2 regions of the Paenibacillus sp. OAE614 genome follow, and region 2 is predicted to be linked to the other one. Evidence: riboswitches for the same ligand, from Rfam matches in the RefSeq annotation. Region 2 holds a riboswitch; the other holds the start of a gene.
What was found. Region 2 has a riboswitch for ZMP and ZTP ahead of ABIE48_RS10620 (bifunctional 5,10-methylenetetrahydrofolate dehydrogenase/5,10-methenyltetrahydrofolate cyclohydrolase). Riboswitches for the same ligand answer to the same signal wherever they lie in the genome.
Positions count from the first base shown of each region.

Region 1: another riboswitch for ZMP and ZTP. It lies ahead of rpiB (ribose 5-phosphate isomerase B); the one in region 2 lies ahead of ABIE48_RS10620 (bifunctional 5,10-methylenetetrahydrofolate dehydrogenase/5,10-methenyltetrahydrofolate cyclohydrolase).

Region 1 covers NZ_JBEPOD010000001.1:7,329,761-7,333,770, reverse strand. Annotated here, with positions in the region: gene glyA (serine hydroxymethyltransferase) at 1-844, opposite strand, end outside; gene ABIE48_RS33510 (TIGR01440 family protein) at 907-1,521, opposite strand; gene rpiB (ribose 5-phosphate isomerase B) at 1,543-1,998, opposite strand; ZMP/ZTP riboswitch at 2,146-2,227, opposite strand; gene ABIE48_RS33500 (low molecular weight protein arginine phosphatase) at 2,335-2,922, opposite strand; gene ABIE48_RS33495 (manganese efflux pump MntP) at 2,962-3,522, opposite strand; gene ABIE48_RS33490 (L-threonylcarbamoyladenylate synthase) at 3,609-4,010, opposite strand, start outside.
Region 2 covers NZ_JBEPOD010000001.1:2,247,271-2,251,280, reverse strand. Annotated here, with positions in the region: gene ABIE48_RS10630 (SDR family NAD(P)-dependent oxidoreductase) at 1-543, opposite strand, end outside; gene ABIE48_RS10625 (TetR/AcrR family transcriptional regulator) at 819-1,427, shown strand; ZMP/ZTP riboswitch at 1,489-1,572, shown strand; gene ABIE48_RS10620 (bifunctional 5,10-methylenetetrahydrofolate dehydrogenase/5,10-methenyltetrahydrofolate cyclohydrolase) at 1,640-2,485, shown strand; gene ABIE48_RS10615 (ABC transporter permease) at 2,696-3,928, opposite strand; gene ABIE48_RS10610 (ABC transporter ATP-binding protein) at 3,925-4,010, opposite strand, start outside.

The sequences.
Region 1 (4,010 bases), 5.1 Mb from region 2:
CATAGGTTTTGAACGATGGGTCCAGCGCTTCGCCCAAGGCTACGGCTTTGGACGCGATAACGTGCATCAGCGGACCGCCTTGCGTGCCCGGGAAGACGGCCTTGTCGATGGCCGCAGCCCAAGGCTGCTTGCACAGAATCATACCGCCGCGTGGTCCGCGGAGCGTTTTGTGCGTTGTCGTCGTGACAAAATGGGCGTGAGGCACCGGGTTCGGATGAAGCCCGGCTGCAACCAGGCCCGCGATATGAGCCATGTCGACCATGAACAGCGCGCCTACGTCATTGGCGATCGAAGCGAGAGCTTCGAAATCAATCGTACGCGGATAGGCGCTCGCACCGGCGACGATCAGGCGCGGACGATGCTTGAACGCAAGCTTACGGACTTCGTCATAATCAATGAGGAACGTATCTTCCTGGACCCCGTAAGCGACGAAGTTGTACAGCAGACCGGAAGCGTTCACCGGGCTTCCGTGCGTCAGGTGTCCGCCATGGGCAAGGTTCATCCCGAGTACGGTATCCCCTGGTTTCAGCGCTGCCAGGTATACGGCCATGTTGGCCTGAGCGCCGGAGTGCGGCTGCACGTTGGCATGCTCGGCTCCGAACAGCTCTTTCGCACGGTCACGGGCAATATCTTCAACGATATCGACGCGCTCGCAGCCGCCGTAGTACCGCTTTCCCGGATATCCTTCGGCGTATTTGTTCGTGAGGACGGAGCCCATGGCTTCCATAACCGCTTCACTGACAATATTCTCCGATGCGATCAGCTCGATGTTCGCACGCTGACGCTTCAGTTCCAAGTTCATGGCCTCGAGTACAGCCGGGTCCTTCTTACGCAATTGATCCATGTTAATAGTTCCTCCCTTATTGGAATTCAAAATAAAATGTTTGTTTCAATCATCCGCTCATGTTAATCGCAAAGATCTGAACTGCCGCCGTCACGGTCGGCTCTGCCGGCTTCTTCATCCAGACGGTACACCGCCCGTTCGCCGCCGATCAGCTTGGGCCGCGTGTAGGCCGCATTCACGCGCGCGTGCCCCACATAGCGCAGGGTCGGGCGGAAAGGCACCGCCACACGCCGCAGATGCATGCCGATCATCGTCTCGCCGATGTCGATGCCCGCGTGAGCTTCGATCGCTTCGGCCAGGCAAGGCTCCTTCATGGAACGGTAAGCAGCGGCAGCCATAGAGCCGCCCGCTTTCGGAACAGGAACGGCGGCGACCTCGGTTAAACGAAGGCGCTCCAGAACGGAACGCTCCATCACAAGCGCCCGGTTCAAATGCTCGCAGCACTGAAACACCGTGTCGAAGCCGAACTTGGCCCGGACCTCGCCGATCGCCTGCAGTAGCTCCTCAGCAACCCCGAGTGCCCCGGAAGTGCCGATGCGTTTCCCGGCCACCTCACTGGTGCTCGTTCCGACAACCAGTACCTTACCAGGGCCAAGCCCTGCGGCTTCCACCAGCTCATGAAGGATTTGGGATACCTGTTCTCCCAGCGAAACTTCCAATGGACTGCCACCTGACATGCTTTCCATGAGAAAACCTCCCTAATTGTGCAGATACCGCTCTTCAATCGCTTTAATCTTGTTCACGCGCCCGACATGACGCTCGCCGCCGCTGAACTCCGTGCCCAGCCAAGCCTTGACGATTTCCTGGGCCAGACCCGGACCGATGACGCGTTCACCCATCGCCAGCACGTTGGAGTCGTTATGCTCCCTGGTGGCGATCGCCGAGAACACATCGTGGACCAAGGCGCACCGGATGCCCGGAACCTTGTTCGCCGCGATGCTCATGCCGATGCCTGTTCCACAGATCAGGATTCCCCGGTCGGCCTCGCCTTTGGTAACCAGCTCGCACACAGGGAGAGCATAGTCGGGATAGTCCACGGAATCCGTGCATCCGCATCCCACATCCGCAACTTGATGCCCCATTCCTTCGATCACGGCAATGATGTCTTCTTTCAAACGTATACCCGCATGATCTGTTCCAACAGCAATTTTCATCTTTCGAAAAACCTCCTAAAATTTCGCGCAATACAGAGAAACGAATCTAGCGCTCCCCGGTATTCCCGTGACTTCTTGTACCATTATAACTCATTTGCAGCCACTAGACGAAAAAAAGAGCAGTCCGCGGATCATTCCGCAGAATTGCTCTTTTGCCCAGGCGACCGGCCGTATATTCCGGTGCTCCATCGTGGTTGGATCCACATTGTCGCCAGTTACACCGGAACCGATGTTTTTCACCTTCATCATAAAGCATGACGCGATGAAAATCAATCTGCAAATTTACTCCATTTTTTCAACTAGGCTTCCGCCCAAATGCCAAACTAAGCTTCTTCCTTAAAATGTACGGAACGCCTCCAGCTTATCCAGCAGCCGCTCGATGGCGGCGCGGATTTCTGCGGCGGTTACATCGTAATCGTCGCGGGATCCGCCGAACGGGTCCGAAATATCAAAACTCGGGATCCGCTGCTGGATCTCGATCAGCCGCTCCCGTTCCTCGTCCTCCAGCTGCTGCCCGAGCGCCCGCTTCATTTCCCAGGTGGCGTACAGGCTGTCGAGCTCCTGCAGGTCCTTGATCACGTTCTCGTCATCTTCGGTGTATTCCTTCAGGGTATAAATTTTGTCAGCCGCGAGCGGAAAGCTCCGGATCACATGCTGCTTATGCCCCTGGGTCAGTGTCAAAATCAAATCCGCCCAATCCACCGTGTCGGCCCTGAGCGGCTTGGCGGTCAAATCCTCATCGATCTCGTGGTCCCGCAGCACCGCTTCCGCATGGCGCGAGATGGGTGTCCCTTCAAGGGCGGCCACGCCGGCCGAACGGACTTCGAGCGGAACGCTGCGCTCCTTGGCCAGCTTGCGAAGCAGAGCTTCGGCCATCGGGCTGCGGCACGTGTTTCCCGTACAGACAAACAAAATATGCTTCACGTCTCTAGCACCTCCCGAAGTGTCTTTGCCGATATTGTATCAAAAGATAAAGGCGAGGCCAAATGCCAGCAAAATCGCGCCGCCAAGGGCCTCCCCGTATTCGCCGAGATTCCGGCTTACCCTCCTGCCGAGCAGAAGTCCAAGCACGGCCATCGCGCCTCCGCAGATCCCGAAAGCCAGTACGGTCAGAATCCGATTGCTCTCAAACATCCCCAGGGATACGCCTACCGAAAAGGAGTCAATGCTGACGCTGAGCGAAAACAGCAGCATCCCCAGCAAAGAGCGGTGATCCACCATTCGCGTTTCGCTTGTTTTGAAGGAATTCAGGACCATGTGTCCGCCCAGCAGCACAAGCAGCCCGCCGGCAACCAGGGCGGCAACTTGTCCGAGCAGCGAACTGACGTAATATCCCATAAACATTCCCAGCAGCGGCATCAACACATGGAAAAGGCCGATCAGCAGGCTGATCTTGAGAATATGCAGCAGCCGGATTCCTTTCATGCCGATTCCTACGCCCAGAGAGAATGCATCCAGTCCTAATGCGACGGCCATTATCATGATTGTCATTAGCTGCCCTAAACCGGCAGAAGTCTCTAACATCCCTATTCCCCCATGTCCGTTAGGTTCTTGTACAACCATATGCGGACAAGAGGTAAATGATGTCTCTTAATAGGTGCGGCGAGCGGTCACAAGCGGACAATCCGCTGTCCGGCGGCCTTGCGGAGCCGGTTCATGATGGCGGCGCCCAGACCTTCTTCCGGACAGGCTTCCGACAAAATAAACGTCACGCCTTCTTCATCCATGCGGCGAAGAGCGGCGTACAGCCGGTGGGCGGCTGCTTCCAGCCCGGCAAGACTGCCGAGGGACTGCACGCAATCCGCGGCGTAACGGCCGATGTGCTCCTCGAAAGCCATCACGCCGGTTCTCTCCCCGCGTGCCGCCGCGGCCTTCAGCTGCTCATCGATCCAGTCGGAGACCTGCTCCGGCGTGCCGCCCTGCACAATGGTGAGCGCCCCCTTGGGAGCGTAGTGCGTATATTTCATGCCGGGCGATTTCGGTGCGGCGATCTCCTCTTCATCCGGTGAGCG
Region 2 (4,010 bases):
AACCCGGATGCCCAGCGAAGCCAGCTCGTTGGCAGCAACGCGCGTCAAGCCGATCACGGCATGCTTGGACATAATGTATGGGGCCACTCCTGGCGCGCCCATCAGGCCTGCAAGCGAAGACGTATTCAATATTGCGCCGGAATTCTGCTTTTTCATAACTGGAATAACATAATGCAGTCCCAGGAACACCCCACGGACGTTGACGTTATATACCAGATCAAGCGCTTCAACGGATTGCTCTTCGATCAGCCCGGTAGGACCCTCAATCCCTGCATTGTTCGCAAAGTAATCGATGGTGCCGAATTTTTCAACAGCACGGTTCACATAGTTCTGCACGTCCTGCTCTTTGGATACGTCGGCAGCGATTGCCAGTGAATTGGTATCGTTTAGGCCAAGCTCCTCAACGACGCTCTTGACCGCATCTTCCTTCAAATCGACCAGGACGAGGTTCAGCTTGCGCTCGGCCAAACGCCGTGCCAGCTCTTTCCCGATTCCGCCGGCCGCGCCGGTAATGACTGCAGTTTTCGTTTGTGTTTGACTCATGACTGAATCGCTTCCTTTTCAACAAAGTTTATAAAATTGCTGTATGGGCTTTAAAGCTCATATCTGCTACATGTATAGGTTACACCCTTATTAATTGTTCACACAATAATCATATTATGAAATAATGTCATCTATCCAACAGGTTGAAGCCGTATGTCACCGAACCATGACAATCTTGAACATTTACCTTCTTTTTGTTGATGATGTTCTGCGTTTTGGCGGCAGCCCAACTTGCGTTATAATAGGAGAAACGACAAGCTGGAGGCAGATTGCATTTGACAGACGAACAAGTTCTTGACCGCAGAGCCAGAAGAACCCGGCAGGCGCTCAAATCCGCACTCGTTTCCTTAATTCTCGATAAAGGCTTCGATTCGGTGACTATTATGGACATCGCGGCCCGCGCAGACTATAACCGGGGCACCTTTTACAAGCATTTCGTCAGCAAGGAAGACCTGCTCAAGGAAATCCACGACGAGTTTCTGCATGGCATCGCCGAACTGCTCGTCGAGCCGTATGATGGCCTGGAGCGAATTGAAGCCTCGATGACCTATCCCTCGGGGCTGCGCTTGTTTGAACATATCGAGCAGCATAAAGATGTGTTCCTGGCCTTATCGCGAGTCGAACGCGGAAAGCTGGCGATGAACATGTACGACAGGCTCAGGGAGTCGATGCGGAAGGACATGCATATCGAAATGGAACCGACCGAGCCGCCGATCGACTACGAAATCATGCTGAGCTACCGGATGTCGGCCACGGTGGGGGTCATTATGCACTGGGCAGAGGTTGATTTTAAATACACGGCGTCTTATATGGCGCAGCAGCTGATGGTGCTGGTTGAGACAAAAATGGATTACATCGTGTTTAAAAGAAACGGCAGCACATAAGCATCATTCTCAAAACTCCCCATTGTGCCCGTAAGCACAATAAGGTATCATTCTACATAGATGGACTGTGTGCGACTGGCGGAAACATGGGATGAACCATGAGGGAGCACATGGATATAAACAGCCGTACGCCTGGGCAGAGGTAAGGGGAATTTCCCCTTGCCTCTTTATGTTTTTCTGGACCTTACCATGATTTAAAGGAGATGCAGACAATGACAGAACAAACGCTGATTTTGGACGGAGCGCGCGTGGCGCAGGACATTAAGGACGGCTTGGTTAGCAGGGTGAAACGGCTGTCCGAGCAAGGGATTACCCCCTGCCTGGCGACCATTTTGGTAGGCGACGACCCGGCATCGGCCACATACGTGCGCATGAAAGGCAATGCCTGCAGACGGCTCGGGATGGAATCGTTAAAAATCACACTGGATGCGGGGACGACGACCGAGGAGCTCATCTTTGAAATCCAAAAGCTTAACGCCGACCCGAACGTTCACGGAATTCTGCTGCAGCATCCGGTTCCCCATCAGATTGATGAAAGAGCCGCATTCGACGCGATCGCCATTGAAAAGGACGTCGACGGCGTCACCACGCTGGGATTCGCGCAGAACGCTTTCGGCTTTGCTGCCTATCCTTCCTGTACCCCGGCGGCCATCATCGCCATCCTGGATTATTACCGGATTCCTGTAGAAGGCAAGCACGCTGTTGTTGTCGGCCGCAGCCCGATTCTCGGTAAGCCCGTCTCGCTGATGCTGCTATACCGCAATGCCACGGTCACGATCTGCCATTCGAGAACGAAAGGCCTTGGTGATATCGTGTCCCAAGCAGAGATCGTTGTTGCCGCAGTAGGCAAACCGAAATTCATTCAGGGAGACTGGATTCAGGACGGCGCTGTCATTCTGGACGCAGGATACAATGAAGGCAATGTCGGGGACGTTGATTATGAGGCATGTCTGGAAAAAGCGAGCGCCATTACCCCCGTCCCTGCGGGCGTCGGACCGGTAACCATTGCCATGCTGCTGAAGCACACGGTGGATGCGGCGGAAAAACAGCTGGGATAAACCAGCCATCGGTATGGCCAGGTTTTCCAAGGGACACTTAAAAAGCCGTGTATCGGCAGCACAAATACGCCGGTAACGGCTTCAAAAAATGGCAAGAGGGCATTCCGCCGAACATCATTCGGTGAAATGCCCTTTTTTCTACCCAAGATGTAATGTTCTTGAGTCGGTTGATATCCGATTCACATAAATCCGTCCGTCAAAAATGGCGGCCTATTCGTACCGCAGCGCCTCGATCGGATCCAGCTTCGCGGCCTGTCTGGCCGGGAATACGCCGAAAACGATGCCGATGCAGGCCGAGAACCCGACGGCAAGCAGCACGGAGTTCATGGACACCGCCGTGGTCACGTCCATCAGCTTGCCGACGAACTTGGAGCCGCCGAAGCCAAGGATGACGCCGATCACACCGCCCAGGATAGCCAAGGTGACGGATTCAAACAGAAACTGCGATAGAATCGTCCCTTCCTTGGCCCCGATCGCCTTCCGGATACCGATCTCCCGCGTCCGTTCGGTAACGGACACCAGCATGATGTTCATGATGCCGATTCCGCCGACGAGCAGGGATATCGCCGCCACGCCGCCCAGAAAGAGGGTCAGCGTTTTGGTGACACTTTCGGCGGAGGACATGACATCCTCCTGGCTTTGAACCCTGAAATCATCGTCGGCCCCGCCAAGTTTATGGCTTTGGCGTATCGTATACTGGATCAGCGCCATGGTGCTGTTGATCACGTCGGTAGATTTGGCTTCGACCAAAATTTGCCGGACACTGCTCCGGGAGCTCCCGGTCTGAAACCGGGACTGAATCGTCGTGATCGGCGCAATGACGGTGTCGTCCTGGTCAACCGTTCCCGATGAACCCTTGGCTTTGAGCACACCGATGACCCGAAACGGGATGTTGTTGATTTTGATCATGCTGCCGACCGCATCGAAGCCCGCTTCACCAAATAGCGTTTCCGCCGTCGTTGCGCCAAGGACTACGACCTTTGCCCTGTCATTGACTTCATCTTCCGTAAAGAAACGACCGATGTCCGTCTCCCACGATTTGATGTCGGCATAGCCCGGCGTCGAGCCGATGATCGTGGCGGAGGCCGTGTTCGATCCGTTCAACAGCTGCGCGCTCACCTGCGAGACCGGCGCGACGTACTTCACGGTATCGATCTTCGAGATCGGGTCAACGTCTGAGATGTTCAGCGTGCCCGTGCTTCCGCCTTGGCTGCCTCCTGCCGCTGTGCCGGTTGACGACCCCGAGCCTGCGGTAACCGTGATCAGATTGGAACCCAGGCTCTGGATTTGGCTCGTCACCTGCTTGCTCGTCCCCTGGCCGATGGAAATCATGGCAATGACGGTCGCCACGCCGATGATGATTCCAAGCATCGTCAGGAAGGAGCGCAGCATGTTGGACCGTAAGCTTCGGATTGATATGCGCAGCAGTTCCCCCACATTCATACCCGCTCACGCTCCGTATTCAGCCGGTCCGTCTCGATCAGGCCATCGCGAAACCAAATGACCCGTTTCGTATGGGCGGCGA